Regions from separate parts of the Ruminococcus sp. AF20-12LB genome, predicted to be linked through region 2. Evidence: riboswitches for the same ligand, from Rfam matches in the RefSeq annotation. Region 2 holds a riboswitch; each other region holds the start of a gene.
What was found. A riboswitch is a leader RNA that binds a small molecule or an ion and turns the genes downstream of it on or off. The one in region 2 is predicted to bind cobalamin.

Region 1: it holds a riboswitch for cobalamin, as region 2 does, so the genes downstream of both, DWX61_RS16680 (ABC transporter permease) here and DWX61_RS02410 (cysteine-rich small domain-containing protein) in region 2, are expected to answer to the same signal.
Region 3: it holds a riboswitch for cobalamin, as region 2 does, so the genes downstream of both, DWX61_RS01605 (ABC transporter substrate-binding protein) here and DWX61_RS02410 (cysteine-rich small domain-containing protein) in region 2, are expected to answer to the same signal.
Region 4: it holds a riboswitch for cobalamin, as region 2 does, so the genes downstream of both, nikB (nickel ABC transporter permease) here and DWX61_RS02410 (cysteine-rich small domain-containing protein) in region 2, are expected to answer to the same signal.

Annotation. Positions count from the first base shown of each region.
Region 1 covers NZ_QUGH01000017.1:34,833-39,871, reverse strand. Annotated here, with positions in the region: gene DWX61_RS16690 (ABC-2 transporter permease) at 1-554, shown strand, start outside; gene DWX61_RS16685 (MATE family efflux transporter) at 709-2,067, shown strand; cobalamin riboswitch at 2,218-2,391, shown strand; gene DWX61_RS16680 (ABC transporter permease) at 2,528-3,457, shown strand; gene nikC (nickel transporter permease) at 3,473-4,336, shown strand; gene DWX61_RS16670 (ABC transporter ATP-binding protein) at 4,317-5,039, shown strand, end outside.
Region 2 covers NZ_QUGH01000001.1:533,728-538,766, reverse strand. Annotated here, with positions in the region: gene DWX61_RS02420 (glycyl radical protein) at 1-1,262, opposite strand, end outside; gene DWX61_RS02415 (phosphatase) at 1,617-2,333, shown strand; gene DWX61_RS02410 (cysteine-rich small domain-containing protein) at 2,442-2,729, opposite strand; cobalamin riboswitch at 2,997-3,166, opposite strand; gene DWX61_RS02405 (C40 family peptidase) at 3,398-4,840, opposite strand.
Region 3 covers NZ_QUGH01000001.1:358,481-363,519, reverse strand. Annotated here, with positions in the region: gene DWX61_RS01610 (FecCD family ABC transporter permease) at 1-583, opposite strand, end outside; gene DWX61_RS01605 (ABC transporter substrate-binding protein) at 598-1,692, opposite strand; cobalamin riboswitch at 1,799-2,088, opposite strand; gene pcrA (DNA helicase PcrA) at 2,190-4,433, opposite strand; gene DWX61_RS01595 (DUF1836 domain-containing protein) at 4,578-5,039, shown strand, end outside.
Region 4 covers NZ_QUGH01000002.1:338,038-343,076, forward strand. Annotated here, with positions in the region: gene hisIE (bifunctional phosphoribosyl-AMP cyclohydrolase/phosphoribosyl-ATP diphosphatase HisIE) at 1-505, shown strand, start outside; gene DWX61_RS04275 (M14 family metallopeptidase) at 677-1,636, shown strand; cobalamin riboswitch at 1,921-2,109, shown strand; gene nikB (nickel ABC transporter permease) at 2,291-3,229, shown strand; gene nikC (nickel transporter permease) at 3,230-4,057, shown strand; gene DWX61_RS04290 (ABC transporter substrate-binding protein) at 4,118-5,039, shown strand, end outside.

The DNA.
Region 1 (5,039 bases), on a different contig from region 2:
CAGCTGCTTTCATTGCAATGTATATCCCATCTGTTCTGGCAATATATTCAGGTAATACGATCAGTTATGATGAAAATGGCCATGGCTACACATATTTATTTTCTTTACCCGTAAATAAAAAAATATATGTCAGAGAAAAATATATTTTTTCCTTTATCATGACAGCATGTGGATGGTGCATTGGAATGATCTGTGCAGGAATTATGGTACTCATAAATCCTGAAGAGGTGTTTGATCTGGAAATGCTGGCAATGGAGTTGATCACATTTTTTGTGTTTCAGGCAATTGCGGGAATCATGATCGCGATCAGGATAAGGTTTGAAGGAGAGAAAGGGCGAATTGTGCTGCCAATCGCAATTTTAATTATTTTTGCGATTTGTTATACAATTAGATCTTTTGTGAAGACTAACTTGGGATTAAAAGAAAGTATTCTGCATATGATAGGGGGGATAGGGGATTTTGAAATCGGGATTGCCCTCATTGTGCTAAGTCTGCTTATATGGTTTGCTTCGTATAAGTATAGTATGAGTGCTATGAAGAAGAAAGAGTTTTAAGATAAGCGTGGTAAAAATGCTCCATTAAAAATAATGATTATATGGATGTAATAGCTACCAAAAATATTATAAAACTTTGTGAAAAAATAGGATTGTGTTTCGTAAGAGTCCCTTGTAAAATAGCGGATAAGGATGAAAAGAAAAGGAGATTCTTATGGGAACCAATGAAAAAGATATGACTGCCGGATCCCCCGGAAAACTGATCATAACTTTTGCCATACCAATGATGCTTGGAAATATTTTTCAGCAGTTTTATACAATGGCAGACACCATGATCGTCGGACAAGTGGTAGGAGTTGAAGCACTGGCGGCAGTAGGTGCCGGAGATTGGCTGGTATGGCTGGTGTTGGGGATCATGACAGGTATCACACAGGGTTTTTCTATTCTTGTATCTCAATATTATGGAGCAAGGGAAAAAGAAAATCTGAAATGCGCAGTGGCGAAAAGCTATATCATGACAGCATTACTGTCTGTGGTCGTACTCGCAGTAAGTGAAGGTACAGTTTATCATGTTCTTTTATTTTTACAGACACCGGATAATGTCATTGATCTGACAATGCTATATTTGCGGCTGATCTTTGCAGGAATCCCGATCATAGCTGCTTATAATATATTTGCAGCGATCCTTCGGGCACTTGGAAACAGCAGATCTCCGTTGATCGCAATGACAGTGGCAGCAGTGATCAATGTGGGACTGGATCTGTTATTTGTGGCGGTTTTTGGCTGGGGTATAGCCGGAGCAGCAGTGGCAACCGTTATCGCACAGGGATTTTCAGCCTTGTACTGTTTGATCGTATTACGTAAAATCCCGGATATCCGCCTGGAAAAGAAGGACTTTTACAGGCAGCCCTCTATGAGCCTGCGGCTTTTGGAACTGGGAGTTCCTCTTGCGATACAGAATGTGATCATCTCCGTGGGAGGACTTGTGGTACAGTATGTGATCAATGGATTTGGTTTTCTGTTTGTGGCGGGATTTACGGCATCGAACAAGCTGTATGGGGTTTTGGAGATGGCTGCCGTTTCATATGGATATGCTATTACAACCTATGTAGGCCAGAATCTTGGTGCAAAGAAATATCAGAGGATTCGAAAAGGTGTGCGCAGCGGCACTTATATGGCAGTGCTCACTTCGGCTTTCATTTCCGGTATGATGGTGTTGTTTGGACGTAATGTACTGTCCCTGTTTGTATCCGGTGAACCGGATCAGACCCGACAGGTATTGGATATAGCATATAAGTATTTGTTTATTATGGCTGTTTTTTTGTGGGTGCTGTATCTGCTGTATGTGTATCGTTCCGCTATCCAGGGCCTGGGTAATACTTTGATTCCGCTTGCCAGCGGCATTGCAGAATTTATAATGCGTGTCAGTGTTGCGCTGCTGCTGCCAAAAATGATCGGCGAAGATGGAATATACTATGCAGAGATCTGTGCATGGAGCAGCGCAGCTGTTTTATTATTCGTAAGTTATATGATCATTATACGGAAATATAAAGAAGTCACTGTTCATACATAATGTCATTTACTTGAGGAATCTATAATGATATATAGGCGGAAAATATCCGGGTTTTAATATGAAATGTTCAGATATTTCATATTTGACAGAAAAACTATTTATATAAAAAGAAAAGTATGATATTATAATACTTATTCGTTGCAACTATGAAAATTGAATAGTCAGAAGGGTGTACAAAGTACTTAATAAGGAATCTGGTGAAATGCCAGAACAGCCACCGCTACTGTGACAGGGACGAAAACCAAAATATCACTGGAGAGATCCGGGAAGATGGTAAGTAGGAAGAACTGGAGTCAGGAGACTTGCCTTTTTGACAGAAGAATTCTGATTCGGATGGGATACAGAAGGAATAAGCTCTGCCTGAGGTGGAGGTTTGTTTTTTGTGCTGATATGATGCTGGATCATATCAGCCTTTTTTATTTTAACCGAATAAACAGATGAAAAATGAGGAGAAATGAAAATGGGAAAAGTAATTGCAAAGCGTTTTATATTTATGATTCCGGTAGTTCTGGCGGTTACATTTATTATTTTTATGCTGAGTTTTATATCGGCAGGTGATGCGGCCAGAGTTCTGGCGGAGAAAAAATACGAGCACCCGTCACCGGAGCAGATAGAAGAAGTACGGCATGAGGAAGGACTGGATCAGCCGGTGCTGGTACAATACGGGAAATGGCTGGATCAGGCACTTCATGGCGATTTTGGAAAATCATATTCTACCAGAAAACCGGCTTTTGAGGAATTAAAAAGATATTTTCCACAGACATTTAAACTGGCAGTTACTTCGTTTTTATTGTTGATGATCGTATCAGTCCCTCTCGGAATTTTGTCGGCAATTTATGAAAACAGAGTTCTGGATAAAGTCATTCGCATTTTGTCGTCCCTCAGTGTATCTATGCCGTCTTTCTGGATCGGTCTGATGCTGCTATATATATTTGGAGTAAAGCTAAAAGTGATTTCCGTGATCGGAGGAGATGCCGGAGGCATCCCGATTCTTGCGGCATTTGCCATGGATATCAGTTTCTTTGGAATTATGACGAGATTGATCCGTACCAATATGATACAGGTGCTGAAGCAGGATTACATACGTGCCAGCAGAGCCAAGGGATTGTCATCTGTAAATGTAATTTTGCGTCATGGTCTGAAAAATATTCTGATTCCTGTGCTGACACGTCTGGTATCAATTGTGATCGGTTTTTTCTGTGGCTCAGCTGTGATAGAAAGTATTTTTTCAATTCAGGGAATCGGAAATCTGGCATTGAAATCCGTGATCTCAAAAGACACTCCGGTGCTGCAATGTTTTATCTTTATTCTGGCTGTTGGCATTGTAGTATTAAATTTTCTTGTGGATATCGCCTATTCTGCGATTGACCGGCGAATCCAGTTAAAGTAAAGGAGAGATCATAGAATGGGAAGCAGAAGAAAGCAGAAAACAGAAAAAAGCATGATCCAGAATCTGTACTGGAAACAGGTATTCCGGTCACCAAAAACAAAAATAGGATTGATGGTGGTCATAATTTTTGTATTGGCAGCTATTTTTGCACCTGTACTGGCGCCGCATGATCCACTGCTTGTGGATGTTTCGATAAAATTAAAGAATCCGTCGGCGGCATATCCTTTAGGTACTGATCAGCTGGGACGATGTATTTTATCAAGACTTCTCTGGGGCAGCCGGTATTCACTGAGCTATAGCTTTACGGTGCTTCTGATCACCGTATGTGTCGGGGTGCCGATCGGACTGTTTGCCGGATACGTAGGTGGAAAAATCGATTCGATAATTATGAGGATCATTGATGTATTTATGGCTATGCCGGTCTTTATTGTGGCACTTGCCATTGCAGGAACCGTAGGAGCCAGCGGCGCTCATCTGATCCTGTCCTTATCGGTCGTATCCTGGGCAGAATATGCAAGGCTTGCCCGTGCATTGACACTTCAGGAAAAAAATAAAAATTATATGACCGCACTAAAAGCCGGAGGCTGCGGCCACGCAAGGATCATATTCAGGCATGTATTGAGAAATATCCTGCCATCTGTGATCGCACTGGCAACAATGGAAATCGGTTCGATCATTCTGTCAATTGCCGGTTTTTCCTTTATCGGCCTTGGTGTGCAGGCACCGACACCGGAATGGGGGATCATGCTTAGTGACAGTAAAAGTTATATCCAGACTTATCCAAGACTGATGTTTTATCCGGGTATACTGATCATGATCATTGTTCTGGCATTTAATTATCTGGGGGAGGGAATACAAAATGGAACAGCCCAAAAATGATGTTCTAAAGGTAAAAAGATTACATGTGGAGTTTCAGACCTCTCACGGAATGGTTCATGCAGTAAAAGATGTTAGCCTGGAAGTAAAGCGCGGAAGGATCCATGCTCTGGTGGGAGAAAGCGGAAGCGGCAAGTCAGTTACCTCTCTGACGATCATGAATCTGCTTGCAGGAAATGGAAAGGTGATATCCGGAGATGTGACACTGAACGAAAAGAGTCTTCTGAAGTTATCAGGAAAAGAAAAACGACAGTTATACGGAGACAGGATCGGAATGATCTTTCAGGATCCGACCGCTGCTCTTGACCCGCTTTTTACAGTTGAACAACTGCTTCTGGAAGGACTGAGGAAACATCGCAGAATGAGCAAAAAACAGGCAAGGGAAGCTGCGTTGGAAAGTCTGCGGATGATGAATCTGCGTGATCCGGAAGAACTGATGAAGAAAAAACCTTACGAATTGTCTGGTGGTATGTGCCAACGTGTTATGATCGCCATTGCCATGTCCATGAAACCGGATTATCTGATTGCAGATGAGCCGACGACAGCATTGGATGTAACCGTACAGAAGCAGATCCTGGAAGAAATCTATCAGCTATCCAGGAAAGAAAATCTGGGTGTGTTATTTATTACGCATGATCTGGGTGTGGTGGCAGAGATCGCAGATGATGTTTCGATCATGAAAGACGGCGAAATAGTGGAAAACGGA
Region 2 (5,039 bases):
TGCAGTGCAGGAATGATAACCTCATCATTGTAATAAGCCGGGAGTCCGATTCCTGTTCTTGTAAGCTCTGCAGCCTTGATCAGGAATTCATGCGGAGATCCGTTCCATACTCTTACAGAAAGAGACGGTGCCGGAAGATGCACATGCATAGACGCCTGGATGCACATAAAGGAGAGATCATTGGTCACATCCTCGCCATCCTTGTTCTGACCACCTGCGATCAAGTTCTGGAAAAGGCTGTAGCCTGCAAAACCCTCTGCAGATGCAGCATCACGACATTTATTCAGGTCGTTTAATTTTACCCATATACAGTCCATCAGTTCCTGGGCAAATTCTCTGGTAAGATTGCCTGCTTCCATATCACTCTTGTAATACGGATACATATACTGGTCAAAACGTCCCGGAGAAATAGAATGTCCGCTGCTTTCCATCTGGATCAGCTGCTGTACAAACCAGAAGGACTGGCACGCCTCATAGAAGTTACGGGCGCCCTTTGCCGGTACGTGTGTACAATTGGATGCGATCTGAAGGAGTTCCTGTTTTCTGGTCGGATCCTGACACTGATATGCCATCTGTTCTGCGAGCTCGGCATAGCGATGTGCATAGTCAATAACTGCCTGACAGCTCATGATAACTGCTTCCAGGAAACGGGATTTCTTTGCGTAATCACCATCTCCTACATTACACTCATCCAGTTCCTTCTGAGCTTTGGCAATGATTCCTTCATAACCGATTGCCAGAACTTCTTCATATTTAACGGTTACGTGTCCTACACCATTGTAGAAATAGTTTCCGGGTGTAAAAATATTGTGGTCAATGGCAAGAATCGCTTCCGGTGCCATGTAGGAGGTTGCAAGCTCACTGGTAGTCTTACCTTTCCAGTATTTATGTACCTCACGGAGCTCCGCCTTGGTTTCCTCCGCAATATAAAATGGATCGGCTGTTCTGGTAGCCACTGTATCCAGCTCATCCTCCAGCCACTGGAAAGAATACTCCGGAAACGTCTGACATCCTCTCGGCGCCAAAGTGCTGCTTCCGACGATCAGCTCCTCATCACGGATGATGATTGGAATGTTGTGCAGGATGTGGGCAAATGCCTTGGCCCTGCGGGTGATGATCGGCTCGTCTTCTGTTGCTTTGTAAGACTCTGTGATCAGTTTTGCTCTGGCAGATTCGATCACCGGCATCTTTGCATAAAGATTATCTACAAGATGTGTGATCCTGTCTGTTTTCGGAACATCTGCTATATGAAATTTCTCCATGATTCTCCTTTCTCATAACCGGTTGTTTCTGGTGATCTGTCTGCCTCTGCGCTTCCAGAACCGCTCCTGTCCGGCTATGTGCTCATGTAGTTTTATTATACCTTACCCCTACTTCGATGTCAACGAAATCCAACATGTGTTTCTAGCTGTTTTTGTGGTTTTTATTGGTTGCACCCTGTTGATTTTATTTGTTTTTTGTATTTTTATGTTTTTCTCTATTGACTTTGCTTTTCTGCTCTGCCATACTTGGATTTATATAGAAATTCCTTTGTTTTTCAAAAAAAATTTATGTAAAGCGGACATTCGCATTCCGCTCTGTTACATGTTCTCAAACAGTAAAAGAGGTGTATTTTTATGTATCTTTCTGATATGCATACCCACTCCATCGCCAGTGGTCACGGCACGGAATGTACCATCACCAACATGGCACGTGCAGCTGCTGAGAAAGGTCTCCGGCTTCTCGGGATCACTGATCACGGTCCCGGCACTCTTGCAGCCGGAACTTCCTCCTATTTCCGCAGCCTTACCTATTCTCCTAAAAAACATTTCGGTGTGGAATTACTCTACGGAATTGAACTGAATATCCTTGACCGCAGCGGAACGGTAGATTTAGACCAGGAATTATTATGTAAACTTGATTACGCCATTGCCAGCATGCATGCCTGGAATTACCGCTGCGGTACCAGAGCCGAAAACACAGAAGCTTTTATCAATGTAATGAAAAACCCCTGTGTGAAGATCCTCGGACATAGTGATAACACTCATTACCCGGTTAATTATGATGCGCTTGCAAGGGCTGCCAGGGAAACCGGCACGATCTTTGAGATCAACGAAGCTTCTCTTGCACCTTATGGCTATCGTGGCGACACAAGAGAAAACTGTTTCGAGATCCTTCGATGCTGCCGCAAATATGATCTGCCGCTGCTTCTTTCCAGTGACAGCCATGGCCCGGAGCATATCGGAGATTTTACCTATGCTGCTGAGTTTGTTCATCAGGCCATGTTTCCAGAACAGCTGATCCTCAACAACCAGCTTCCCAGACTCAAGGTTTTTCTCCAAACCAGAGAATGATCTTCTGTATTTTTTCCGACAGATAACAGCTATTGTCCACCCCAAAACAAAACAGGCCAGTTCAAACACAGGAATATACATTTTCCTGTATCTGAACTGACCTGTTTTTTATTTTTCCCGCTGCTTCCGTACAATTTCCGCAAGCTCGCTATATTTACCTGTAACATATCCGAAGTTCTCTCTTCTGTGAGGAAGCTTGCATTCGGTGCAGTCTTTGATGCCGCTTTCCGTAAAGCGAAAATTACCACCACATTTATCTCCCAGTGCATATAAAGGACAATAGCAGAACAGACAGTTGAAGTTCTCCGGATCTGCTCCTTTATGGCATGGAAAGTACTCACAATTTTTGTGGCTGAAGTAAGAGTATTCTTTGCCTTCCCAGTATGGCTTCTCCATGGCTCTTTTCTCCTCTCCTGACATAACCACGCATAAATTTTCCTATAAAAAAAGAGGTAGCGATGCCACCCCGGGGTAGAAATATAATCCGTTCATGAGTGCGCGGAGGGAACGAATGTATCCGGAGTAGTATCGCCTGCCATTTAATCATGTATAATTCATATGAACAGGCGCATTCCATAAAAAAATGCCTACTCTCGTAAAAAAGTAGACAACGTCCCAGGGGTGCGGAGTCCCTGAAATGGTTGTTACACTTTACACGGAAGTTTAACCTCGCCATAACAAGCAGGTTTCCTGGCTCCGGGATCATGGCTCCTCTCTCCTTCTCATACATACGTACAATGGACTATGAGATTTGCTCCTCCGTTACAGTGACCGGATCGCTCAGGTTTCACACCTGATTCCCTTTTCTGCGGACCTCTGATAATCAATACATAACTGTCAGCCATCCTCAGCACTTGCTATGTTCAATATGGAATTATACTGACATCATAATAACATCCTGTTAATTATATGTCAATACTATTTTCAATATTTATATATTTATGAGCATATTTTGTTGCTGTTTACTCCGTTCCATGGGTTTTCAGTGTTTTTTACGACATAAAAAACAGCCCGACAAACTGCTGTCGGGCTGCTGTGTTTTTATTTTCTGTTGTACGTTCTTATTATACAAGACGTCTTACAGATACAATTGTTCTGTATGTAGCATCATTGCTGATCTTGATCCCGTCCTGAGAGTTCGATGCATGAACGATCTGGCCATTACCCATGTAAATAGCCACGTGTCCGCCATAGCAGATCAAATCTCCCGGCTGTGCATCTGCGTAGGATACTTCTGTACCTGCATTCTGCTGCTCATAGGATGTTCTCGGAAGGCTGACTCCGAAGTTCGCATAGACACTCTGTACAAATCCGGAGCAGTCTGCACCATTGGTAAGGCTTGTTCCGCCCCATACGTAAGGATTTCCTACAAACTGTGTGGCATAATTCACAACAGAAGATCCTGAACCGCTGCTGTAAGAAGAACTGTCACTGTCTGAGGATGTGTCCTCTGCACTTTCTTCGGATGCATCTGTGCTGTTATCGTAATCTGCGTCTGCATTATCCTCTGTATTCTCAGTATCCCCGGACGCATCATCATTTTCACCATTGTCTGCATCTTCATCCACATGCTCGGTGTCATCCTCTGCAGTATCCTCATCTGTATTCTCGATCACGTTGCCGTCCTCATCGTACTGTACATCTTCGCTCTCGTCCGCCTCATCCTGCTGTGCTTCCTGCTCTGCCTGGCGTCTTGCTTCCTCTTCTGCCTCAGCCTGTGCTCTCGCTGCTGCTTCAGCCTCGGCCTGACGTCTTGCCTCTTCCTCTGCTGCAATACGCTCAGCCTCTAATCTCTGAAGCTCTGCAGTCTGCTCTGCAAGAAGGTTTGCATAATCTGTAGCCTGCTGCTGTGCGTAGGCGATCTCATTATCATAATCTGCGGATGTGGCACGCTTCTCATCCAGCTGTGCCTGCAGGTTCTGGGACTCTGCTTCATATTCCTGCTTCATCCCCTCCAGCTCTGCCTTCTCCTGTGTGTACTGTGCTTCCAGGTTTGCCACCTGCTGGATCGTATTGGAATATTTTTCAAGGCTCTTACGGTCCTGCTCATAAGTCTTCTGTGTGTACTCTGCTCTTGTAAGAAGGTCAGACAGGTTCTCTGCATTCAGCATCATCTGGAACCATGCATCGTCTCCACCCTTCTCATAGAGATACTGGATACGTTTCTTCATTGCCTCATACTGTTTCTGCTTGGCATTTTTGGCCTTCTCAAGGTTGGTCTGTGTAGATGCAATGTCGGCTTCCTTATTGGAGATATCTCCTTCCAGTGTCTGGATCGAAACCATCACGTTTACAAGATTGGCATCAAGAGTTGAAATCTCGCCTTCAATCTGTGACTTCTGTGAGGAAAGCTCATCCAATCTGGAATAAGTCGCATTCAGCTGTTCATTGGTCGCATCCATCTCCTGCTGAAGTGCTGCCTCATCTTCTCTTGTTGCGCTTACGCTGACTACCTGTGCTCCGCTGATGATGAGCGCCAGTGTCAGACATAATATCCTTTTCTTCATGACTGTTCACCCTCGCAATCTGATTCTAATTTAATACAGCGGATCTGACCATCCGCTTCGTTGGTTTTTTTGTAATACTTTTGAAATATCTTGTTTCAATCTTTTTATATATTAACACAGTGTTATTTGGATTGCAAGGATTTTCTATTAATTAGTTTAAAACTTTGTAACATTTATTAATGATTTTGACATCAAAAAG
Region 3 (5,039 bases), 180 kb from region 2:
TGGTAATATAAATGACAAAATTGGAAAAAGCAGAACAGACTGCGCTGACCGCCATTCCCGCAAGGATCAGTTTTGCGGAAGTTGCCTTTCCACCCATGTTTGCAATGGCCATCACCGCAAAAGAAGTGATCATCGCGCCAATGAAAGCAGTGATTCCCACAGAGTTTCCGCCAAGAAAGCTTCCGATTCCAAGCATGATGGCCAGTGTGGCACCCAGAGATGCACCAGATGAGATACCCAGCACATACGGGTCTGCCAGCGGGTTCTGCACGATAGCCTGCATCACCACGCCGCACACGGAAAGAGCCATTCCAACTGCCAGAGCCAGAAGGACTCTGGGCAGCCGGATCAGCCACACAACATCATGAACTGCGCCTTCCGCATAGGCGGACAGACTTTTTATATGAAACAATTTATAAGCGATAACGCTGTATACATCCTTCAGTGACAGATCCGCATTTCCAAAAGTGATGGCTGCAAGTATGGAAAAAATAAGGAATCCTGCAAGTCCGATGAGAACTGCCACATACATGGATGTTCTGAGCACCTTATCTTTTTTTCTTTGTGAAGCTGTTTCTTTCACTGCATTTTCTCCGATCAGTCAAGATTTACGTCCGGATATAATCCCTTTGCAAAAGTTTCGATTCCGTCCTGGGTACGTGTTGCACTTGCATACATCTCACTGAGCATGATCGGGTAAACACGTCCGTTCTTTACTGCGTCAAGGCTCTTCAGGGACTCATCATCCTGGATCACTGCAAGCTGGCTGTTCTTAACAGTTTCCGGATCATCTCCTGCATATGGCATGTAAACCACAAAGATCACGTCAGGGTTGGCTGCGATGATATCCTCTTTTCCAACGGTGGAAGCATCCGGGTTTGCAAGAGTTGCGCCTAACTGTGTTACCATATCTCCGCCAAGGCTCTTTACGCCATAGTTTGTGATGTCATCTCCAAGAGGCTCCAATACCATTACGCTTGGTTTGTCTTTTACATCTGCAGTTGCAGTAAGAGTTTTGTCGATCACTGCTTTTGCATCATCAACGATAGCCTGCGCTTTGTCCTGTACATCGAAGATCTTTCCGATATTTAAGATATCTGTGAATTCATTTTCCAGTGTTCTGTCGCCGTCCGGACGAGTATTGGTGTTGTAGTAGGTGTTGCAGCCTTTGTCGATCCAGTCTGTTACATTTCCCAGATTCTTATCAGAGAAAAGAGAGCTCCAGGATAAGATCATGTCCGGCTCCAGCATTGTTACTGTTTCAAGGGATGGGGTAAATTCGTCAAGATAATTTGTTTTTGAGAATGCTTCTTTGAGATCTTCCGGAACTTCATTATCAAGACCTGCGGTAGCTACCAGGTGGTCTTCCAGACCAAGTGCGAGCATAGTCTCAATGCTTCCCTGATATACAGCAAGGACTTTTTCCGGTGCTTTTTCATAAGTGGTTTCGATTTCGTTTCCATCGTAATCATAGGTTGTGATGGTCAGAGGATATTCTGTCTTGGTTGCCTCTGCGGAAGAATCTTCGGTGTCTGCAGACTCTGTACTGTCTTCTGCTGCCGGCTGGTTGTCTTCCTTGATGGTCTCGGAGTCTGCTCTCTCTGCGGCATAAACAGCCGGAGCTGCAGATACGGTCATTGCCGCTGCCATTACCATTGCCATGATTCTTGTGGATACATACTTGTTTTTCATTTCATTTCCTCTCTTTTCGCCTGTTTTATCTCCTGTTGCCTATGGGTAACCGAAAAGATGGGGCTTCATAAAATCTGCACGGAACACTTTGTACGGAAGCTCCCACTTACATACTGTCAAGCAGGTTTCCTGACTTACAGACTCAGAAAAAACTCCGCAAAATAAAAACTGATACACCATTCATCTTTTAGCCGATCATGAATGATGTATCAGAATTTTCTCCAGAATCTCTCTGACATCGGGATTTCGCCTTCTCACATGAGTTTCTGCAATGGCATGTGAAATCCCTTCTTCTGTATACAGTGGCCGCAACCGCTCAGGCTTTTTACCCGATTCCCTCTCACAGTATCCGGCAGCATATGTGCCGGTGATACTGTTCACTTCACAGTAATTCAATTACGCTGATACTGATTCTAACATACCGGTTTTCCAATTACAACCTTGAGGCCGGATTTTTACAGTTTTTTGCAGAAATAGTCTGCCCGGAGAGATCCCTCTCAGATCTTTTTCAGCTTGGCAAAACCGGCGAACATTTTTTTCACGCCGACTTTGTCAAAGTCTACCGTCACTTCGTAGTCTCTGCCGCCGTCTGCGATATTTTTTACGATACCGACTCCGAATTTCACATGACGGACCGTGTCTCCCTCACCATAGTCCAGGCTGTCCGCCTTCTTCACTGTGAAATCTTTTTTCTGCAGGGTGCTCTTTGCCTGGAAATTCATTTTCATCTGGGCATAGGCGCTTTTCGGAGATACGATATCATCTACCTTGGGCTTTTTTTCCTGAATGGTATGTCCAAGATCTACCAGCTCCCGTGGAACCTCCCTTACAAAACGTGACACACGGTTATACTGAGTCTCCCCACGGATCATCCGCTGTTTTGCACAGGTTAAGGTCAGCTCTTTCATGGCACGGGTGATTCCCACATAACAGAGCCTTCGCTCCTCCTCTATATCCGACGGATCACCGGACCAGATGGAAGCATATCCCGGAAAAACACCGTCCTCCATTCCTACGATAAATACATTGGGGAACTCCAGTCCCTTGGCACTGTGAAGGGTCATCAGCAGCACATAATCCTGATCCGGATCAACAGAATCGATATCTGCCACCAGTGCAATCTCCTCCAGAAATGCAGAAAGTGTTGCCGGCTGTCCGGCCTCCTCCATGGCTTCCTGGAAGGATTCTGTCTTGGAGATCAGCTCATCGATATTTTCGATCCTCGCCTGGGCCTCCTCCGTTTTCTCTGCCTCCAGCTCCTTCACATAACCGGTAAGCTCAATAACCTCTTCCAGGGTTTCACGGACTGTATAGGCCTCTGCCTTACTTTTCAGTCCCTGGATAAAGGATACAAAATCATTGATCTTTCCTGCTGCCCTGCCAATGGACGGTACTTCCTCCACCACGCGGAGAGCATCGTAAAAGCTCAGGTTCATCATATCCGCATAGTCCTGGACCCGGCCGATGCTGGTGAGTCCGATTCCTCTTTTTGGCACATTTAAGATCCTGCGCACGGCCAGATCATCACTGGCATTGTCAATGGTCTTCAGATAGCTTAACAGATCCTTGATCTCTTTGCGGGCATAAAAGTTCACGCCGCCGACAATCTTATAAGGAACATTTGCCAGAAGGAATTTCTCCTCAAAGAGACGGGACTGGGCATTGGTCCGATAAAGTACTGCACAATCCTTGTACTGGAATTTCCCGTTGCGGCGCCCCTGGATGATTTCTCCTGCAACATACTCCGCTTCCTCAAATCCGTTGTTGAACTGACGGAAATGTACTTTATCTCCCTCTTCGTTCTCTGTCCAGAGGCGTTTTTCCTTACGCTCTGTGTTGTTGACGATCACCTCATTGGCTGCATTGAGGATATTCTGGGTAGAACGGTAATTCTGTTCCAGGCGCACCACCTTAGCCTCAGGAAAAACCTTCTCAAATCCTAAGATATTCCCGATATTTGCTCCACGAAAACGATAGATGGACTGGTCATCATCACCAACCACACAGAGATTCTTGTATTTCTCAGCAAGAAGACTTACAAATTTAAACTGGGCAGTATTGGTATCCTGATACTCATCCACCATAATATATTTGAAACGTTCCTGATAATAGTCCAGGATATCCGGATTATGCTGAAAAAGCTCCACAGTCTTCACGATCAGGTCATCAAAATCCAGCGCATTGTTTCCCCGGAGGATAGACTGATATTCCTTATACATACCGGCAATCTTCCGTGCATCCGGATCGCCGCCCGCATTCAGCTCCATCTCTTCCGGTGTGATCAGTTCATCCTTGGCATGGGAAATATCAGCAAGAACAGCGCGTTCCTTGTAAATCTTGGTATTGATATCAAACTTCCGGAAGATTTCCTTCATGACTGTTTTCTGGTCGTCGGCATCATAAATGGTAAAATTACTGTTGAAACCCAGCACCTCAATATGTCTGCGCAGGATCCTCACGCAGGCGGAATGGAAGGTGGAGACCCATACGCTCTCCGCACCCATTCCCGCAATTTTATTCACACGTTCCCGCATCTCACTGGCAGCCTTGTTGGTAAAGGTGATCGCCAGGATATTCCATGGGTTTACACCCTTTTCTTCCATTAAATAGGCAATCCTGTGGGTCAGCACTCTTGTTTTTCCGGAACCGGCTCCTGCAAGGATCAGAAGCGGTCCCTCTGTATGTACGGCAGCTTCCCGCTGCATAGGATTCAATGTGTCCAAAGCATCATGTATACTCATTTTGATCTCCATTTCTTTTTCCATATGAACAGTATCTTTATATACTATCATGACTTTACTTTCCGGTAAACCCACCTCTCTGAAAAAAGTTTCTTTACAAGTAGTATTTAAAACTATATAATAAGGAGCAGAGGTGATAATGCGATGACAGAAAACGAAAAAGAAATGATGAACAGCATTTTTGCAAAAATTGCTGAGCTTGATTATATAAAACCCGATGAAATTCCCAATATCGATCTTTACATGGATCAGGTCACGACCTTTATGGAAGATAATCTCGCTTCCACCAAGCGTCATGATGATGACAAGATCCTGACCAAGACCATGATCAACAATTACGCAAAGAACAAGCTCCTTCCCCCGCCGGAAAAAAAGCGGTATTCCCGGGAGCATCTGCTGATGCTGATCTTTATCTACTATTTTAAAAATATCCTCTCCATCAGTGATATCCAGACCCTTCTGGGACCGATCACCGAGAAATACTTCAAGTCCGTTACAGAAAAGGACATGACTTACATCTACCGGGAGGTTTTCAGTATGGAGCAGTCACAGATCCGTTACCTGGAAAAGGATCTTATGCGCCGTTTCAAAAGTGCCGGAGAGATC
Region 4 (5,039 bases), on a different contig from region 2:
TAACACAACATTGAAGCTTGGAAAAATGACATACTGGAGTCGCAGCCGGAATGAGCTCTGGACCAAAGGTCTGACATCCGGACACGTACAGTATGTAAAGTCTCTTACCATTGACTGTGATAATGATACGATCCTTGCCAAAGTGGAGCAGGTGGGCGCAGCCTGCCATACAGGAAACCGTACCTGTTTCTTCAAACCGCTGATGAAAAAAGAGTACGATGATACCAACCCACTTCACGTGTTCCAGAATGTGTATGATGTGATCACTGACCGAAAAGAACATCCAAAGGAAGGTTCCTATACTAATTATCTTTTTGATAAAGGAATCGACAAGATTTTGAAAAAAGTCGGTGAAGAATGCACAGAGATCGTCATTGCAGCCAAAAATCCGGATAAAGAAGAGATTAAATACGAAATTTCAGATTTTCTTTATCATATGATGGTACTCATGGTGGAAAAAGGAGTCAGCTGGGAGGAAATCACCAGGGAACTGGCGAAAAGATAAATCATATATCATTCAGGAAAAAAGCTTCTGTACACCGGGTCAGAAAAACGGTTACGGAAGTTTTTTTCTGTATTCCCGGAATCCTAAAAAGAATATATACAATTTCGGTTAGGCATGATATACTTATCGTCAAAAGTGCGGAAATATAAAAAAGGAAAAGGGAAACAATCAATGATCAAAATTGATGACTGGGTGATTGAAAAAGGAGAGAAGGCACAGGGAAAAATTAAGATCTCAGGAAATGGCATGGCAATGCCGGCAACTGTGATATGCGGAGTGGAAGACGGACCGACGGTCCTGATCACGGCAGGAATACACAGTGCGGAGTATGTGGGAATCCAGGCAGCAATGGAACTTGCAAAAGAATTTCAGCCGGAAGAACTGAAGGGAAATGTGATCATCGTTCCACTGGTCAACGTCAGCGGCTTTGAGCATCGCACCATGAGTCTGGTCTATGAGGATGGCAAGAACCTGAACCGCGTTTTCCCCGGAGATCCTGAGGGAACAGCTGCAGATCGTATTGCCTATACTATAGTGACGAAACTTTTTTCTATAGCAGATTATTATATCGACCTGCACAGCGGAGATGGGTTCGAACAACTTCATCCCTATGTTTATTATGTAGGGGTTGTAGATGAAAAAACAGCAGAGAAGTCATTGCATATGGCACGGCATATCGGCGTAAAATATGTAGTCCGTTCCACAACCGCCACAGGTGGCGCCTATAATTATGCTTCTTCTCTTGGAATTCCAAGTATTCTTATCGAAAGAGGCGGACACAGCTACTGGACCTGGGAGGAAGTAGAACAGGATAAAAGAGACGTCCGTCACCTTGTTTTTCATCTCCAGGGAAAGACGTGTCATGGTCTGAAGCATTACCGTCAGATGCTTCTTGAAAATGTAGTCTATGAATATGCGCCGTATACCGGATGCTGGTATCCATCCAAGAAGCCTGGAGAGTACTTCTTTAAGGGAGAAGAACTGGGTGAATTGAGAGATTACTATGGAAATTTACTTTACACGTCTATTGCAACTGAAAACGGAGTCGTACTTTATCAGACAGCCAGCCTGAATATCATTGAAGACGGACCGATGATCGCATATGCGGCGATCACAGATACTCTGACCTGATAGTAAACAGACTTTTCAGAACGCTTCTGTCTGAAATCATATTGAAACAGTAAGAAAACCGGGTTTTACCATTTGCTATTCTATTTGTAAAAACAGCGAGGTAAAATCCGTGTTTTTTTAGCAGATCAAATAAATTTAATTGTCAAATCCCCAATGGGGGATATATACAATTCAAGCATCTTTAACAAAATTTATGAGTTTTCAAAAAATATAACATTTTTCCATAGACATAAACTATAGTTTTATCGTATAATATTTAGGTAATTTAACAGCATTTGCTGATTTTCACATCAGCCGTTGTAAGTTCCGAGAGGATTAATAGGGAAACCGGTGTAAATCCGGTACGATCCCGTCACTGTAAGGGGGAATCCTCAGACAAAATACCACTGGTCGAGTGCGTGAGAAATAGACCGGGAAGGTGCCTGAGGGTAAGGATCCTAAGTCAGGAGACCTGCTTGCAATTGTTTTAAAATGATTCTTACGGAAGATAGGAAGCATATTTTTTTATGTGCCCGTATTTCATCGCGGGCTTTTTTCGTGCAAATTTCTAAAATTCCATGCATGTTCTGCATAATAAGAATCCAGTAGTTTTTTTATCTAACTCAATTAAAACGGCAATGTTAAAATCGCATCAAATGAGGAAAGGAGTAAAACGTGACAAAGAAACAAATAGGAAAAAGATTTCTCCAGATCATCATTGTATTATTTGGAATCAGCTTTTTCACATTTGGACTGACCTACCTGTCACCTGGTGATCCTGCGGAGATCATGCTGACAGAATGTGGTAATCTTCCGACACCGGAGCTTCTGGAACAGACAAGACATGAGCTTGGCCTTGATCAGCCCTTTCTCGTGCAGTATGGTTCCTGGCTGAAGGGTGTTGTTACAGGAGATATGGGACAGTCCTATTCTTTCAAAATGCCGGTAACGGATAAACTGGTATCTTGTTTCTGGCCGACGCTGAGGATGTCTTTGCTGGCACTTTTGATGATGGTCATTATTTCCATACCGCTTGGAATCCTGGCCGCTGTATATCAGAACAAATTCCCGGATTATTTTGTGAGAGGAATTACCTTTGTGGGAGTATCTGTTCCAAGCTTCTGGCTGGGCCTGATCCTTCTCAGTATCTTTGGTGTTCAGCTTCGCTGGATCAATGTAGCAGGAGGAAGTACGGATTTCAAGTCTATGATCCTTCCGGCACTGACTCTTGCACTTGCCATGTCTGCGAAATATACCCGCCAGGTAAGAAGTGCGGTGCTGGAGGAGCTTCACCAGGATTATGTGACCGGTGCAAGAATGCGTGGAATCAAAGAAAGCGTGATCCTTTGGAAACACGTTCTTCCTAATGTAATGCTTCCGCTGGTAACACTGCTGGGTCTTTCCCTTGGAAGCCTCCTTGGAGGTACCGCAGTTGTAGAGATCATTTACAACTGGCCTGGTATGGGAAATATGGCAGTAAAGGCAATTTCCTGTCGTGACTATCCTCTTGTACAGGGCTATGTACTCTGGATCGCGATCCTGTACATGTGCATCAACCTGCTTGTGGATCTGTCCTACACTTATCTCGATCCAAGACTTAAGGAGGATAGATAATTGAAAAAGGTATTACGAGTATTTAAAGAAAATAAACAGTTCACTCTTTTCTTCATTCTGGGCCTGGTGGTAATTGGCGTTGCGATCTTCGCACCGCAGCTTGCGCCATATGATCCGCTGAATGCAGTTATGACTGAATCACTGCAGGAGCCGAGTTCCGCTCATCCGTTCGGAACGGATAAACTTGGACGAGATCTTCTTTCCCGTGTTATTTTCGGAACAAGAACTTCCCTGATCATGACATTATGTCTGGTTGCGGTGATTTTTGTGATCGGTACATTTTTAGGAGTTATTGCCGGATATTTCGGTGGCGTTGTGGACGCGGTGATCATGCGTATCGCAGATATGATGATCTCTTTCCCCGGCCTTGTACTGGCCATCGCCATTGCCGGTATGCTGGGACCAAACCTGGTAAATGCCGTTATCTCCATCGCGGCTGTAAGCTGGACGAAGTATGCCCGCCTTGCAAGAAGTATGGTTTTGAAAGTCAAGAAGAGTCTTTATATAGAAGCTGCAGTGGTAAACGGAACAAAGACCTGGAAAATTCTTCTTGTACACGTTCTTCCGAACATGGTAACCCAGATGGTGGTAACTGCGGCAGCAGATATCGGAACCATGATGCTGGAGCTGGCTTCTCTTTCTTTCCTGGGATTTGGTGCAACTGCGCCGACACCGGAGTGGGGACTGATGCTGAATGAAGGAAGAACTTACATGGCAAAAGCGCCATGGCTTATGATCTACCCTGGTATTGCGATCGTGATCTGTGTTGTTGTTTTCAATATGCTTGGAGACAGCATCCGTGATGTACTGGATCCGCGCCAGGATTAAAAAACGTTTCTGTAACAAACCAACACCAATAATCAGTATATTTATCTTTAGGAGGATGAAATGAGAAATAACGTAGTTAAAAAAGTGCTGGCTGCTACACTTGCATGTATGATGACTTTTTCTATGACAACAGTGGCTCAGGCAAAGGGCGATAAGAGCAGTGATAAGGAAATCACGATTGGAGTAACAAGCTTTGCAGATACACTTGAGCCGACAGAGCAGTATTTCAGCTGGGTTGTATCCCGTTATGCGATCGGTGAGTGCCTTACAAAATTCGATGAGAACGGTGATATCGTTCCATGTCTTGCAGAAGAGTGGGACAACAGTGAAGATGGAAAAACATGGACATTCAAGATCCGTGAGGGTGTAAAATTCTCCAACGGCGATGATATGACACCGGAGATGGTAAAAGCTTCCATCGAGCGTACAGCTGAGAAGAGCGACCGTGTTCCGGAGTTCTTTGACCTTGATAGTATTGAAGTTGACGGACAGAACCTGATCTTCCACCTGAACAGAGCAAACGCAAACATGGCCGGATGCCTTGCAGACCCGCTGTTTCTGATCGTTGATACAAATGTTGATGATTCCACATTTGCAATGGAAGGACCGATCTGTACAGGACCTTATGCAGTAGAGTCTTTCAGCCCGACAGACTCCTGCGTTGTAGTAAAGAATGAGAACTACTGGGATGGCGAAGTTCCGCTTGACAGAGTTACTCTGAAATGTGTCGATGACCAGACAACACGTTCCATGGCTCTTCAGACAGGTGAGATCGATATCGCTTACAACCTGAAAACAGAGAACCTGGTTGAGTTTGAGGGAAATGACAATTACGACATCCAGGAGCTTCAGTCTCTTCGTTCTACTTATGCATTCATGAACCAGAATGAGGATCATGCACTCAGCGACAAGGCACTTCGTCAGGCACTTCTCCGTGGACTTGACAAAGAGACATACTGCAACACTCTTCTTGAGGGTGGTG